DNA from 3 places in the Mesorhizobium hunchu genome. Region 2 is predicted to be linked to each of the others. Evidence: predicted binding sites of a transcription regulator. Region 2 holds the regulator's gene; each other region holds the start of a gene.

Region 1 (4,853 bases), on a different contig from region 2:
AGCACGCGATAGAAGTGGCGACCCATGGCAAGACGCGCGTTCAACCTTCCCAACCTGCTTACCTACGCCCGCATCGTCGCGGTCCCGCTGGTCGTGCTGTGCTTTTTTCTCGAAGGACATTTGAAATCCAGCGATTTCGCCCGCTGGTCGGCGCTGGTCATCTTCATCGCCGCGTCCGTAACCGATTATCTCGACGGCTATCTGGCACGCGCCTGGCAGCAGACCTCCAATATCGGCAAGATGCTGGATCCGATCGCCGACAAGCTGCTGGTCGCGACCTGCCTGCTGCTGCTCGCGGCCGATACGGACCGCCACGCGGGAATCGCCGGCTGGTCGCTCTGGGCCGCCATCATCATCCTGTGCCGCGAGATCCTGGTTTCGGGCCTGCGCGAATATCTCGCTGCCCTGAAAGTCTCGGTGCCGGTGACGCAGCTCGCCAAGTGGAAGACGACGATCCAGATGGTGGCGATCGCTTTCCTGCTCGTGGGGCCGGCCGGCGACAAGATCTTTCCGCTGACCACCCAGATCGGCATGGTGCTGCTGTGGATCGCCGCGGTCGTCACGCTCTATACCGGCTACGACTATTTCCGTGCCGGGCTGAAGCATATCGTCGACGAGTGAAACCATGAGATTGATCTATTTCGCCTGGGTGCGCGAGCGCATCGGCAAGCCGCAGGAAGATTTGGATCTGCCGGCCGGCATCGAGACCGTGAACGACCTGCTGGCTTGGTTGAGATCACGCGGCGAGGAATACGAGCAGGCGCTGAAACATCCGGACGTGATCCGCGTGGCCATCGACCAGGAGCATGTCGACCACGACGAAAAGATCGCGGGCGCGCATGAGATCGCGCTGTTTCCGCCGATGACGGGGGGATGACGGAATGACGTTCCGGAACTTCGGTCCTGTCGTTCCGGTCGTGCGCGTCCAGGTCGAGGATTTCGATGTCGCGTCCGAGATCGCCGCGCTGACCGCGAACCGGCCGGATATCGGCGCCGTCGTCACCTTCTCCGGCCTCTGCCGGGACGAGAATGGACAATTGTCCGCGCTGGAACTGGAGCATTACCCCGGCATGGCCGAAGGCGAGATCGGCCGCATCGCCGGCGAGGCGGCGGCGCGCTGGCCCTTGCAGGGGCTGACGGTCATCCATCGTTACGGCCGCATTCCGGCAGGCGAAAACATCGTGCTGGTCGCCGCCGCCTCGCCGCACCGACAGGCGGCGTTCGAGGCCGCGAGCTTCCTGATGGACTACCTGAAATCGCGGGCGCCTTTCTGGAAGAAGGAACATCGCGTCGACGGCTCGGAGGGCGAATGGGTCGAGGCGAAGGAGACCGACGACGCAGCCGCGGCGCGCTGGCGCAGCCGAGACAGGCCTCAGTAAGGAACGCTTGAGCCCACTGGCTCGCCGGAAGGATTTCATGAATTGGTCCGCGCCGGGCCACGGAATGTCCGCAATCGTCAGGCGTTGTGCGCTCTTGAGGAGAGCGCCATGCTGGATCGGATCGCCGAGTTCCTTATTTTCGGATTCACGCCCCTGCTGGTGGTCACGTTGATCGCACCGGATCATTCACAGGCGGCGGAGCGCACGATGAGAGGCGAGGTCGTCTATCGGGAACGCATGGCCCTGCCTCCGGACGCGGTGGTGACGGTCCAACTCGCCGATGTCTCGCTGACCGACGCGCCAGCCGCTGTGGTTGCGACGCAGACGATCAAGCCGACAGGCCAGGTGCCGATTCCCTTCGAGCTGAAATTCGATTCTTCGGCCATCCGCAAGAACGCATCCTATGCACTGCAGGCGCGCATCACTGTGGGCCACAGGCTGATGTTCATCAACGACGTGCGTCACACGGTCGATCCGCTCGACGACAAGGCGCAGGCGGTTTTGGTCAGGAGAACGGCCGCCAGCGAGACCGACAGAGAGTCATCGATCGTCGGCCAGATGTGGTCGCTTCAGTTCATCGAGGGCGTCGGCGCGGTCGAGTCCAAGGCGACGCTCCATATCGACGAACAGGGCAAGGTGACCGGGCAGGCGCCGTGCAACCGCTATTTCGCAACAGCCGCCCTCAAGGGTACGGACATCGCCATCGGCAAGGCGGGCGCCACCATGATGGCCTGCGAGCAAAAACTGATGACCCAGGAGAGAGCTTTCTTCGACGCAATGGAGAAGGTGGTTTCATTCGAGGTCGAGAACGGACGGCTGATCCTCAGGGATGCCGCCGGACACGATCTGCTCCGCTTCGGCGCCTCGGCTTAAGACGCGACAACCAAACCTTTCAATGGCGGGACGGGTGGACCGACCCCACGCCCACGTCGAAGATGATCGAGCCCGAAATGCGGACATCGACATCGCCGACCTTGAAATGGTTGTCTGTCCCCGCTTGCGCCGGCTCGTCATCCGGTTCCGGTAGCGGCTTGACGATGCTGTAGCCGTCGGTCACGCCGGGCAGGGTCTTTGACGGCGCCTTGGCGGCATCCTTGGCCGCAGCCGTTGCGCAACCGAAAGCTGCCATGACCGTCAGAACGAAGCCTGTCCGAAAAGCGCGCATCGATACCCTATACCGTCTTCCAGGTTTGAGGGCCATATCCCCGATCCTTGACAGGATAGGCATGAGGGCATAGAACATATAGAGAACAAAAATAAAAACACCGGGGAAAAGACCCGTAAGGGTGGGCGCGCCGGGGCCATTGCCTATATGGTGCGCCCTCAAATTGTTTCGGACGAGCGTGGAGAAGGTTCATGGCTGGCAGCGTCAACAAGGTCATTCTGGTGGGCAATCTCGGCGCCGACCCGGAAATCCGCCGGCTGAATTCCGGCGATCCGGTCGTCAACCTGCGCATCGCCACGTCGGAGAGCTGGCGCGACAAGAATTCCGGCGAGCGCAAGGAAAAGACCGAGTGGCATAGCGTCGTCATCTTCAACGACCAGCTCGCCAAGGTCGCCGAGCAATATCTGAAGAAGGGCATGAAGGTCTATCTGGAGGGCCAGCTCCAGACCCGCAAATGGCAGGACCAGCAAGGCCAGGACCGCTACACGACCGAAGTGGTGCTGCAGAAATTCCGCGGCGAGTTGCAGATGCTGGATTCGCGTGGCCAGGGCGAGGGCGGTCAGGTCGGCTATTCCGGCGGCGGCCGAGATAGCTTCGGCCAGTCCGACAGCTTCGGCAACCGTGGCAGCAGCGGTAGCAATGCCGGTCGCGGCGGCGGTGGCGGCGCATCGCGCGAACTGGACGACGAAATCCCGTTCTGAGCGGTAGCCCGCGGCGAGACGCAGCATGCGCTTGATGAATATGGAGCGGCCTGGCTTTATGAAAGCCCGGCCGCTTTTGCGTGAGGGAGTTTTTCGATGAAGGCGCGGATCAAATGGGTCGAGGACAGGACCTTTATCGGCGAATCCGGCTCCGGCCACGAATTGGTGCTGGGCGCGGCTTCGCAGCCTGGCGACGCAACGCCCGGACCGAGCCCCATGGAATTGGTGCTCATCGGCACCGGCGGCTGTTCGGCCTACGACGTGGTGCATATCCTTGAGAAGGGCCGCGAAGCGGTCGAGGACTGCGTCGTCGAACTCGACGCCGACCGCGCCGAGACCGACCCGAAGGTCTTTACCCGCATCCACATGCATTTCATCGTCAAGGGGCGCGGCCTTTCCGAGGCCAAGGTCAAGCGCGCCATCGATCTCTCGATCGAGAAATACTGCTCGGCCTCGGCGATGATGGCAAAGACCGCGACGGTGACGCATGATTTCGAGGTGGTCGAAACGGCCGGCTGAGGCGACAGTCCGCGTCAGCCGGCCGCCAGCGCCTTGATGCCGTCGGCGACGAACTGCACGGCCAGCGCCGCCAGTATGACGCCCAGCAGGCGGGTGAGGATGGAGCGGCCGGTCTGGCCGAGCGCCTTGTCGATCCATTCCGACAGCACGAACACCAGATAGGTGATCAGCAGGCAGGCGAAGATGATCGCGATCAGGGCGAGCCGCGATCCGACGCCCTGAAATGTGCCGGAAAGCAGCACCGTCGCCGATATGGCGCCCGGCCCGGCGATCAGTGGGATCGCCAGCGGGAAAGCGGCGATGTTGTGGATGTGGTCGCGAGTGATCGCCACATCGGAGATCTTCTCCTTGCGGTCCTGCCGGCGCTCGAACACCATTTCGAAGGCGATGAAGAACAGCAGGAAGCCACCGGCCACGCGGAACGCCGGCAGGGTGATGCCGAACACAGAAAGTATCCCCGCGCCGGCGATGGCGAACAGCGCCAGCACGCCGAAGCCGATCACCGAGGCACGGACCGAGACCTGGCCGCGCTGCTCGCGGCTCATGCCTGCGGTCACCGCGAGAAACAGCGGCGCCAGCCCCGGCGGGTCTATCGTCACCAGGATGGTCACGAAGGCATTGAAAAGACTGTCGAAATTCGGCATTGACATGTCCCCGGCACCGTCAGGCTAACGTGATCGGCGCGGGCGCGCCAGCCCTCTCATGCGCACCGGAAGGCCATGCCGGACAGGAACGATCGAGCAAGCCCGTTGGCCGCCAACGGATATTTTTACAAAACTCGGTCTATCCATTTGAAATATCGTTGGAAATCAATTCTGGAAAACGCCCCGCGCCATTGGAGAATTGGCGCGCGATCCTATATAAAAGTGGAACATGATTCCCAGATTGCGTGATCCGATTTGACCGACCAGAACACACCGAGCGGGCCGGACGGCCCATCCGGCATCGAGCCGATCTCGATCATCGAGGAAATGCAGCGCAGCTATCTCGATTACGCCATGAGCGTCATCGTGTCCCGCGCGCTGCCGGACGTGCGCGACGGGCTGAAGCCCGTCCACCGCCGCATCCTCTATGCGTCCCATGAGAGCG
Region 2 (4,853 bases):
GCGCTTTGCGCTGATCGCCGAGGTCAAGAAGGCAAGTCCGTCCAAGGGACTGATCCGCCCGGATTTTGACCCGCCCGTACTGGCACGCGCCTACGAGGCCGGCGGCGCGACCTGTCTGTCGGTACTCACGGACACGCCGTCCTTCCAGGGTGCGCCGGAATTCCTGACGGTGGCCCGCACAGCGACCACCCTGCCCGCGCTGCGCAAGGATTTCCTGTTCGATCCCTACCAGGTCTACGAAGCACGCGCCTGGGGCGCCGACGCCATCCTGATCATCATGGCCAGCGTCGATGACGCCCTGGCTCGCGAGTTGGAGGAAGCTGCCTTCTCGCTTGGCATGGATGCGCTTGTCGAGGTGCATGACGAAGCCGAGATGGAGCGCGCGCTGAAGCAGTCGTCACGGCTTATCGGTATCAACAACCGCAACCTGAGAACCTTCGAGACCACGTTGGAAACCTCCGAGCGGCTGGCGGGCATGGTGTCCGGCGACCGGGTTCTGGTGGGCGAAAGCGGCATCTTTACCAATGCCGATTGCCGGCGGTTGGAAAAGGTCGGCATCGGCACCTTTCTGGTCGGCGAGAGCCTGATGCGGCAGGCCGACGTGACCGCCGCGACAAAAACCCTGCTCGGCCTCGACCATCCCGCCGGAGCGGCCTGATGGCCGGCGGCCTGACGCATCTGGACACCGACGGCACGGCCAACATGGTCGATGTCGGTTCCAAGGCCGAGACCGAACGCACCGCGATCGCCGAGGGACTGGTGACCATGCAGGCCGAAACGCTGCGCATGATCCTGACAGGGAACGCGAAGAAGGGTGACGTCCTCGGCGCGGCCCGCATCGCCGGCATCATGGCAGCGAAGAAGACGCATGAACTCGTCCCGCTCTGCCATCCGCTGCTCCTGACCAAGGTGTCGGTCGACATCGAGCCGGACGACGGGCTGCCGGGCCTGAAGGTTACGGCACTGGCGCGCGTCAACGGCAAGACCGGCGTCGAGATGGAAGCGCTGACGGCCGCCTCCGTCGCCTGCCTGACCATCTACGACATGGCCAAGGCGGTGGATCGCGGCATGGTCATTTCAGGCATCCGCCTGCTGGAAAAATCGGGCGGAAAATCCGGCGACTACACCGCGCCCCCGACTGGGAAAGCCGACTGATGGCGCTGGTGCCGGTCGCCGAGGCGCTCAGCCTCCTGCTGGAAGACGCTGCTCCGCTGCCCGCCGAGACCGTACCGTTGCACGAAGGCTATTCCCGCGTGCTGGCCGAGCCGCTCGTGGCGCTGCGCAGGCAGCCGCCTTTCGACGCTTCGGCGATGGACGGTTACGCGGTGCGCAGCGCCGACGTCTCCGCCGTTCCCTCCCGGCTCTCGGTCATCGGCGCCGCTCCCGCGGGCCGTGGCTTCTCGGGAACCATTATGCGGGGACAGGCCGTGCGGGTCTTCACCGGAGCGCCCTTGCCCGCAGGCGCCGACACGATCGTCATCCAGGAGAACGTCCGCGATCTCGGAGATGGCCGCATCGAGGTCTTGGAACCGACGGATGCCAACCGGCATGTGCGCCGCGCCGGGCTCGATTTCCGCGAAGGCGACGTTCTGCTGGAAAAAGGCCGGCTGCTCGATCCCGCCGCGCTGTCGCTGGCCGCGTCGGGCAACCACCCTGCCGTTCCGGTCGTCGGCCAGCCGCTCGTCGCCATCATCGCCACGGGCGACGAATTGCTGCCGCCGGGAAGCACACTCGGCCCGGACCAGATCATCTCGTCCAACGCCTACGGTGTCGCGGCCGCCGCCCGGTCGGTGGGCGCACGCGCGCTCGACCTCGGCATAGCGGCCGACCGCAACGACGCCATCGCCGCCCTCGTGCGCAAGGCGGTGGACGCCGGCGCGCATGTCATTGTCACCCTCGGCGGCGCGTCCGTCGGCGATCACGATCTCGTCCACGACGTGCTGACCGGCGAAGGTATGACGCTCGACTTCTGGAAGATCGCCATGCGCCCCGGCAAGCCGCTGATGTTCGGGCGCATGGGCGAGACGCGCTGCATCGGCCTGCCGGGCAACCCCGTTGCCAGCCTCGTCTGCTCGCAGCTCTTCCTGAAGCCCCTGCTGGCCCGGCTCGCCGGACGCCCGTTCATGCAGGATGTGCGCGAGGCACGGCTGGCCGCATCGATGGCGGCGAATGACCACCGGCAGGACTATATTCGAGCCGTCGTCCGCAAGGAACCGGAAGGCCTGACCGCCACCCCGTTCGGTGTACAGGACTCCTCCATGCTGAAGACGCTTGCCGACGCCAACGGCCTGATCGTGCGCGAACCGCACGCTCCTCCCTCCGTTGCCGGAGATAACTGCCGGGTATTGATGCTGCGCCATCCGGCATAACCGGAGAGCTGGCCCTGGCGGCAGCCTGAACAAAGCGTCAACGAATTCATTAAACTTTAAAAGGTTGCGGAACACAACTGGAACAGATAGTGTTTGTTCCGGGTTTGTTTTCCGATTCTGTTTCGACCCTGTCCGCTTCGAGATCACTGGGGGCCGCCGATGTTGACGCGCAAGCAGCACGAACTTCTTCTCTTCATCCACGAGCGGTTGAAAGAGACCGGCATCCCGCCTTCCTTCGACGAGATGAAGGAGGCGCTGGACCTCGCTTCGAAGTCCGGCATCCATCGCCTGATCACGGCGCTTGAGGAGCGCGGCTTCATTCGCCGCCTGCCCAATCGGGCGCGCGCGATGGAAATCGTCAAGCTGCCGGACTCCATGGCGCCAGGGCTGAACGCCGCCAGGAAATTCTCGCCGGGGGTTATCCAGGGCGGCCTGGGTCGGCCGGCGGCAAAGGAACCGGCACGGCTACAGGCTGCCAGCAATGACGATGCCGACAGTGCATCGGTCTCGATCCCGGTCATGGGCCGCATCGCCGCCGGCGTGCCGATCGCTGCGATCGAGAACCGCACCCATTCCATCTCCGTGCCGCCCGACATGATCCACAGCGGCGAGCATTATGCCCTTGAGGTCAAAGGCGATTCGATGATCGAGGCCGGCATCTTCGACGGCGATACGGTCATCATCAGAAACGCGAATACGGCGACGCCCGGCGAGATCGTCGTCGCCATCGTCGATGACGAGGAAGCGACGTTGAAGCGCTTCCGCCGCAAGGGCGACTCGATTGCGCTGGAGGCGGCCAACCCCGCTTACGAGACCCGCATCTTCGGGCCCGACCGCGTCAGCGTGCGTGGCAAGCTGGTGGGGCTGATCCGGCGGTATTGAGAAGAGAACCCTGCGGCAACAGGAAGCGCGCACAGCGTCATCCCGAACGCCGCCGAGCACCCCCGGGGTCTTGCCTCCGGCAAGCCCAAGGGCAGGCTCCGGGCGAGAGCCGAAAGCCGGAATCCAGTCCGGAAGATTGTAGGCCATGGCTGGCTTGAAATAACCATCGCTTCACAAGACGTCCATGGTTACGGATGAAACCCGCGCCTCCCGGAAAAACGGGATGACGCAAAAGCTGGCTTACCTGCTCCGCTTCCGGCTCTTGCTCTGCTGATAAGGTCTTCGAGGCTGATACGGGCCAAGACCTCGTGCCTCGCGCGAGAATTTCCGCTGCATGTGCCAGGGGCGATAGTCTTGTTCGACGGCGAAGAGAATCGTCGGCTGCGTATCCGCAGCTTTAGCGAAGTAGATCGCTGCGCTTCCCCGTCGTGCGAGGTCGCGCGCCGTGATGACGGCGACCAGCGTGTCATGGCACGGATCTCGCGCGGTGGCGTCGGCAATGACGATGAGCGAAGCATAGGCGCAGGCCCGCCGGGCCGCTTTCGCCGTTCGCGCCGTCGCCACGATGGCGCCCGAAGCATGGCGCGCCAGGCACAGGTCATCCCCGCACAGGAACGGGGTTCCCGAGGGCAGGTCCAGCGGACTGTCGAATGCAAACCGCGCATCTTCCCCCATCGGTTTTTCAGGCAGGACGACAGCTTCGGCGTCGAGGGCACGCCGCCAGTTGTCGATGGTGAATTCGTTCGGCCTGTTGCGGCTCGCCGCCAGTTCGCCGCCGCCTATAGGCAGGGCGACCAGTCGCGCGTCCTCGGAGACCAGAGCATCCGGCAGGCGCACCTGATGGATGGTCATCAGTCCGGCCAGGGCGAAGGGCAAGGCGGCCATTCTCAACCTTGTCGTCGCCATCGTGCCGACTATCAGCGCAACGGTGACGAACAGCACCGATCGCCCCGAGATCAGACCGACGCCGTCGAGCGGCGAATGCGCGGCGATCGCTTCGGAGATGGCGATCATGGCGGCAAGCCCCTTCCCCATGACCCACAGGAACGGATAGTCGAGGCCGAACGGCATCAGGATCGCGCTGAACACGGCGAAGGGCATGACGATCAGCGAAGTGATGGGCATGACCGCCAGATTGGCGAAGAGACTGAGCGGGGCGACCCGCTGGAAATGCCATACGGCGTAGAGCGTGGTCGCGCAGCCGGCCACGATCGAGGTCATCGCGGCTCCGCCGACGCCGCCGGCGAGTTTGCGAGCGACACGCGCCGACGCCGATCGCTGCGGCGGCGGCCCCGACGTCCTTCCCGCGTTGCGGTTCGCCCACGCCGCATAGGCGCCGACCAGTGCTGCGGTGGCCGCGAACGACATCTGGAAACTCGGTCCGACGACCTCATGCGGGGAGGCCACGATGACGATGATCGCCGAGATCGCTAGATTGCGCATGGTCAGCGCGGCACGGTCGAACAGGACGGCCAGCAGCATCACCGCCAGCATGATGAAGCTGCGCTCGGCGGCAACGACGATTCCGGAAATCAGCAGATAGGCGGCGATGGCGAAGAGCGCTGCCGCTGCGGCGTATTTCTTGACCGGGCGGCGCGACGA
Region 3 (4,853 bases), on a different contig from region 2:
ATTCGGAGCCGATGCGCTCCGGCCCTTCGGCGCGGACGACAGGATAGTGCGCGCGCCGCCAGCGGAAGTTCAAGAGCGGCCCTTCCGGTATCCCGGTCATGACCTCGATGGGCTCGGGCCGCTTGAACAGGCGCAGGGGCCGTTCGGCCGTGGCCGGGCTTTCGGCTTCCCGTGCGGACGTTGCGGCCGGAGCCTCGGCGTAGGGCGAAAAGGCGACCGCCCGTTCAGGCAGATGGCTGGCGACGGGAACCGGCTTGCGGATGGCGTTGCGGCCGAAACGGGCGCAGACACGGTCGGCGAACAGCGCGAAGCGGTCCTCGTCGTCGCGGCGATCCTCGCCGAGGTCGGTCTGGCGCATGTCGAGCGGCGCGACCGACGGCACCGTCAGCCGGACAAGGTCGAAGCCGCAGCCGGCGTCGAGACCGTCGCCGAGCGCGGCGAGCCGTTCATGGAAGAGCTTCGCCATCCGGTCCGACGCGCGCGCCGGCCGCGACAGGCCGACGGAAAGCCGGGCGACCAGACCGTCGACCCGGAACAGGAAGAGCCGCAGGGCGAGCGCGCCGGCGCCGCGCCGTTCCAGCGCTTCCCCGAGCGCGCCGGCGAGCGGCAGCACGACGCGCTCGACGTCCTCCACCGTCATGATGGGTTCGGCCAGCCGGCGCTCGGCCGAGAGTTCCGGCACCGGCAGGCGCGGCGACAGCGCCTCGTCGATCAGGCCGAGGGCCTGATCGAGCCGCAGGACGATTTCCCGGCCGAAGCGGCGGACCAGAGGCGCGCGCGGCGCGGCCATGACGGCGCCGATCGTGCGCAGGCCGACGCTGTCGAGCGCCGTCGCGGTCGCTGTATCGAGGCGCAGCGCAGCCGGCGGCAGCGGCGTGAGCCAGCCGGCCGCCGCGCCCTCTGGCACCACGACGGCATCGCCGTGGAAGCGGGCGACGGCCCATGCCGCGCCGGCGGTGTCGGCGACGGCCGCGCGCGCCTCGATGCCCTGTTCGGGGAAACGGCGCAGCATGTCGGCGACAAGAGCCTGCTCGCCGCCGAACAGATGGCTGCATCCCGTGATGTCGAGGAAAAGACCGTCGGCGCCGTCCAGCGCCACCAGCGGCGTATAACGGTCGCACCAGTCGGCGAGGCTTTCCAGCAACCGGCGGTCGGCTTGCGCGTCTGCCTCGACGATCTCGACAGAGGGGTGCATGGCGCGCGCGTCGGCGACGCCCATGCCGCGCTTCAGCCTCAGCGCTTCGGCGCGGCGGTCGAGCGCGGCGACGATCTGCGTGTTGCCGTCACGCCTGCTCACCAGCAGCGGCGGGAAACCGGAAGCGGCCGTATGCCAGGCGCGGCCCAGCCGGCGGCGCCATATCCGGTCGGTGCCGAGGTGGGGAAACCACAGCGACAGGATCCTGCGGCCTGCCGGAAGGGCCGGCGTCGTGGTGTTCAGGGGAGCGATGTCCAAATGTGCGTTCATCGGCATTCCATTCCAGAATGAAGCGCGCCGGCGGCGCCATGCGATTCTTGTCCAGGGTGACGGCGAAGGCCGGCGGGCCGATTGAGCCGGCAAGCGGCCGGCCGAGAATGCGCCGCGTCCCGGCCGGCGCGGGCTCCACGGCGAAGCGCAGCGGCGCGGCGGTCGCCTGGCGATCGGCTGACTGACGGATGAGGAAGACGGGCCTGCCGGCCTCGGCGGCGCGGCGATGCAGCCGCCGCGTCGCCGTGAAGTCGAGCTGGCGCGGATTGCCGGCCAGTTCGAGGACGACGGCAGCGAGTTCCTTGAGCGCCGCCGCCTGTTCGGCGATCCACAGCGCATCACCGGGCTTCGGCGCTTCGGCGAGCAGAAGTTCTTCCGGCGCGATGCCGAACAGCCGCGAAAGTCCATGTGCATAGGGCAGGCCGGCCTCGGCGAAGAAGCCGGACGCGCCGATCCACAGGACCTGCCGCCGCGGCGTTTTCTTCAACAGCAGGCTCGCCAGCGCCAGCACGAAGCCGCCGACGGCGCCGGCGTCGCGCATATGCCGGCCGTGGATTTCGGTCAGGGCCGCTTTCGGGATTCCATTGCCAAGGGCCGTGTCCAGCGCCGCCACGCCCGTCTCCACCACGCCGTCCGGGCTCGGCGGGTGGCCATTGTGGCGCAGCAGAATGATCTCTTCCCCCGGCGCGTCCAGGCGCTCGGGAAGGCTTCCCTCGATCCTCGCGATTTCACGGCGCAGGGCAAAAACGGTTTCCCTCGCCACGGCGCTGCTCACCATGACGTTCTGTTCTCTGCAGGTTTGTTCCTGTTATGTTCTTATGGATTCCAGAGAGCCGGAAAAGAGTCAAGCGGGACGGGAAAAGAATTTATTCCTCTTTGCGTGGAGCATGTCGGACGAAGAACCGCCTTGGTTTGCCGTCAGCGCTGCAAAAGCCTATATGCCGCGGGACTGAAGGACGAAGAATGGCCCGCATCTACAAGACCCGCACCTGGCATGGCGAATTGTCCCCCTCGCTGGAGGAATTGGAGTTCCTGGCACTGGAGGCCTACGCGCACCTGCCGGAGGATTTCCGCACCCTCACCGGCGAGATCGTGATCCAGGTGGCGGAGTTCCCGACGGAAGAGATCATGGACGACCTCTCGCTGGAGACGCCGTTCGACCTGCTCGGCCTGTTTGAGGGACGCGGCATCGCCGAGCGCTGGAACCCGGCGACCGGCGAGGGGCCGAACCGCATCACGCTCTACCGCCGCGCCATTCTCGACTACTGGTCCGAGAACGAGGAAACGCTGGGCGATATCGTCACCCATGTGCTGATCCACGAGGTCGGCCACCATTTCGGCCTGTCCGACGACGACATGGAAAAAATCGAGGAAGCGGCGGAGTAGGGCGGTTTCCGGGACCTGTCACGGAATGGTTTCCGGCACGCGGTCGCTATCGATCCCCGGCCGGAATGACGGTATGGCGAGCGCCTACCAGTCGCTCAACTTGGTCTCGCCGGCCTTGTAGTCCTGGCCCTCGACGTCCTTCACCACGGCCTGCCCGCAGCGCATCATCTTGGCCTTCCTGTCATAGGCGTAGGTGGGCGAGCCGTAGAGGTGCCAGCCCTTGTTCAGCGCCGCCGTCACCTTGTGGCAGAATTTGGCGTCGTCGACTTCGGTGAGGAAGCGGTAGAGTCGCATCGGATCGATCCTGTGGTGAAATCCAAAGCCATCATGCGCCGACGGCGGCCGCCTTCGCCAGCAGTTTTTCGGCCTGGGCGAGATGCAGCCGCTCGACCATTCTTCCGTCCAGCGCGATGACGCCCTTGCTGATGTTTTCCGGCCGGGCGAAGGCGTCGGCGATCGCCCGCGCTTCGGCCAGCGCTTCCGGCGACGGCGAGAAGGCACGGTTCGCCGCTTCGATCTGGGAGGGATGGATCAGCGTCTTGCCGTCGAATCCCATCGCCGCCGCTGCCGCGCATTCGCGGGCGAAGCCGTCGCCGTCGCGGAAATCGTTGTAGACGCCGTCCAGGAGGTCGAGCCCGCCGGCGCGCGCAGCCAGCACCATCTGCATCAGCCAGGGCAGGAGAAGGCCGCGGTCGGGACCGGGCGTAATGCCCGTATCCTTCACGAGATCATTCGTTCCGGCAACGAAACAAGTCAGGCGCGAGGCTGGATCACGGCCGAGCTCGGCGATCGCGCCGATGTTGATGAGAGCCTTCGGCGTCTCGATCATCGCCCATAGCTGCAGCGCGTCGGGCGCCGGTGCGTCGTCCAGAGCGTCGTCGGCTTCGAGAATGTCGCGGGCAGTCTCCACCTTGGGCAGGACGATGGCGTCGGGCGCGCAGGCGATGGCCGCTGCGAGATCGTCATTGCCCCATTCGCCGGACAATGGGTTGATGCGCACGGCCATCTCGCAACGGTGCGGCCGGGCGGAAAAGACAGCGGCGAGCCTTGCCCGCGCCGCCGCCTTCTCCTGCGGCGCGACGGCGTCCTCGAGGTCGACGATCACCGCGTCGCATGCCAGTTGGCCGATCTTGGCCAGCGCCTTCTCGCTGGAGGCAGGCACGTAGAGCACCGAGCGGCGCGGACGCTGGACTTGCTTGTTCATCTGGTCTTCTTGCCTTCCGGCGCTGGCCCTTGCAAGAGTGAGGCAGCCAAGAGTTTGTCGCCGCGAATGAATTGCCGTCAGCATTCGCCGCCGGCGGCAGTTTTCTTCTGCGAACGGATGGTCGGCACATGGCCCAATACGACATCGTCATCATCGGCGGCGCGATCGTCGGCTCCGCCACCGCCTATTATTTGCGCAAGGAAGGATTCACCGGCACGATCGCGCTGGTGGAACGGGATCCGCAGTTCAACCATGCGTGCACGACGCTGTCGGCCGCCTCGATCCGCCAGCAGTTCTCGATTCCCGAGAACATCCGGCTGTCGCAATTCACGCTTCGGTTGTTCCGCCGCCTGAAGGAGGAATTCGGTGCCGAGGCGGATATCGGATTCCGCGAGGGCGGCTACCTGATCCTCGCCTCGGAAGACGGGTTGCCGGCGCTCGCCACCAACCATGCCGTGCAGGTGACCGAGAGCGCGGACATCGTGCTGGAGGACCGCGGACTGCTCGAACAGCGCTTTGCCTGGCTGTCCGGCGAAGGCATCGCCGCCGGAACCTACGGCGTCAGCGGCGAAGGCTGGTTCGACGCCCACGCCTATCTCCAGCTTTTCCGCAAGGCGCTCCGGACCATGCAGGTGGACATGATCACGGCCTCCGTCACCGGTATCGAGCGGGAGGGCAACCGTGTCACCGCCGTCACGCTGGACGACGGCAGTGCGGGAGGCCGGACGCTTCGGGCAGGCACGGTCATCAACGCCGCCGGCGCCAGCGCGGGCAGGGTGGCGGCGCTCGCCGGGCTCG

Evidence for each region. Region 2 encodes LexA, which represses DNA repair genes until DNA is damaged. Its sites were predicted from a motif close to TGTTCNNNNTGTGTTCNG; they were not measured.
Region 1: the regulator LexA is predicted to act here: its motif matches at 2,615-2,632, upstream of ssb (single-stranded DNA-binding protein).
Region 3: the regulator LexA is predicted to act here: its motif matches at 2,266-2,283, upstream of ABMA46_RS01240 (ImuA family protein).

Annotation. Positions count from the first base shown of each region.
Region 1 covers NZ_JBEBMG010000006.1:271,522-276,374, forward strand. Annotated here, with positions in the region: gene pgsA (CDP-diacylglycerol--glycerol-3-phosphate 3-phosphatidyltransferase) at 25-621, shown strand; gene moaD (molybdopterin converting factor subunit 1) at 626-877, shown strand; gene ABMA46_RS13410 (molybdenum cofactor biosynthesis protein MoaE) at 882-1,379, shown strand; gene ABMA46_RS13415 (YbaY family lipoprotein) at 1,488-2,252, shown strand; gene ABMA46_RS13420 (hypothetical protein) at 2,272-2,544, opposite strand; gene ssb (single-stranded DNA-binding protein) at 2,736-3,245, shown strand; gene ABMA46_RS13430 (OsmC family protein) at 3,342-3,764, shown strand; gene ABMA46_RS13435 (MarC family protein) at 3,779-4,408, opposite strand; gene gyrA (DNA gyrase subunit A) at 4,664-4,853, shown strand, end outside.
Region 2 covers NZ_JBEBMG010000005.1:113,450-118,302, forward strand. Annotated here, with positions in the region: gene trpC (indole-3-glycerol phosphate synthase TrpC) at 1-658, shown strand, start outside; gene moaC (cyclic pyranopterin monophosphate synthase MoaC) at 658-1,155, shown strand; gene ABMA46_RS10960 (molybdopterin molybdotransferase MoeA) at 1,155-2,369, shown strand; gene lexA (transcriptional repressor LexA) at 2,529-3,251, shown strand; gene ABMA46_RS10970 (ComEC/Rec2 family competence protein) at 3,492-4,853, opposite strand, start outside.
Region 3 covers NZ_JBEBMG010000001.1:248,006-252,858, reverse strand. Annotated here, with positions in the region: gene ABMA46_RS01245 (Y-family DNA polymerase) at 1-1,300, opposite strand, end outside; gene ABMA46_RS01240 (ImuA family protein) at 1,284-2,243, opposite strand; gene ABMA46_RS01235 (metallopeptidase family protein) at 2,429-2,851, shown strand; gene ABMA46_RS01230 (DUF1737 domain-containing protein) at 2,936-3,145, opposite strand; gene ABMA46_RS01225 (HpcH/HpaI aldolase/citrate lyase family protein) at 3,177-4,055, opposite strand; gene ABMA46_RS01220 (NAD(P)/FAD-dependent oxidoreductase) at 4,184-4,853, shown strand, end outside.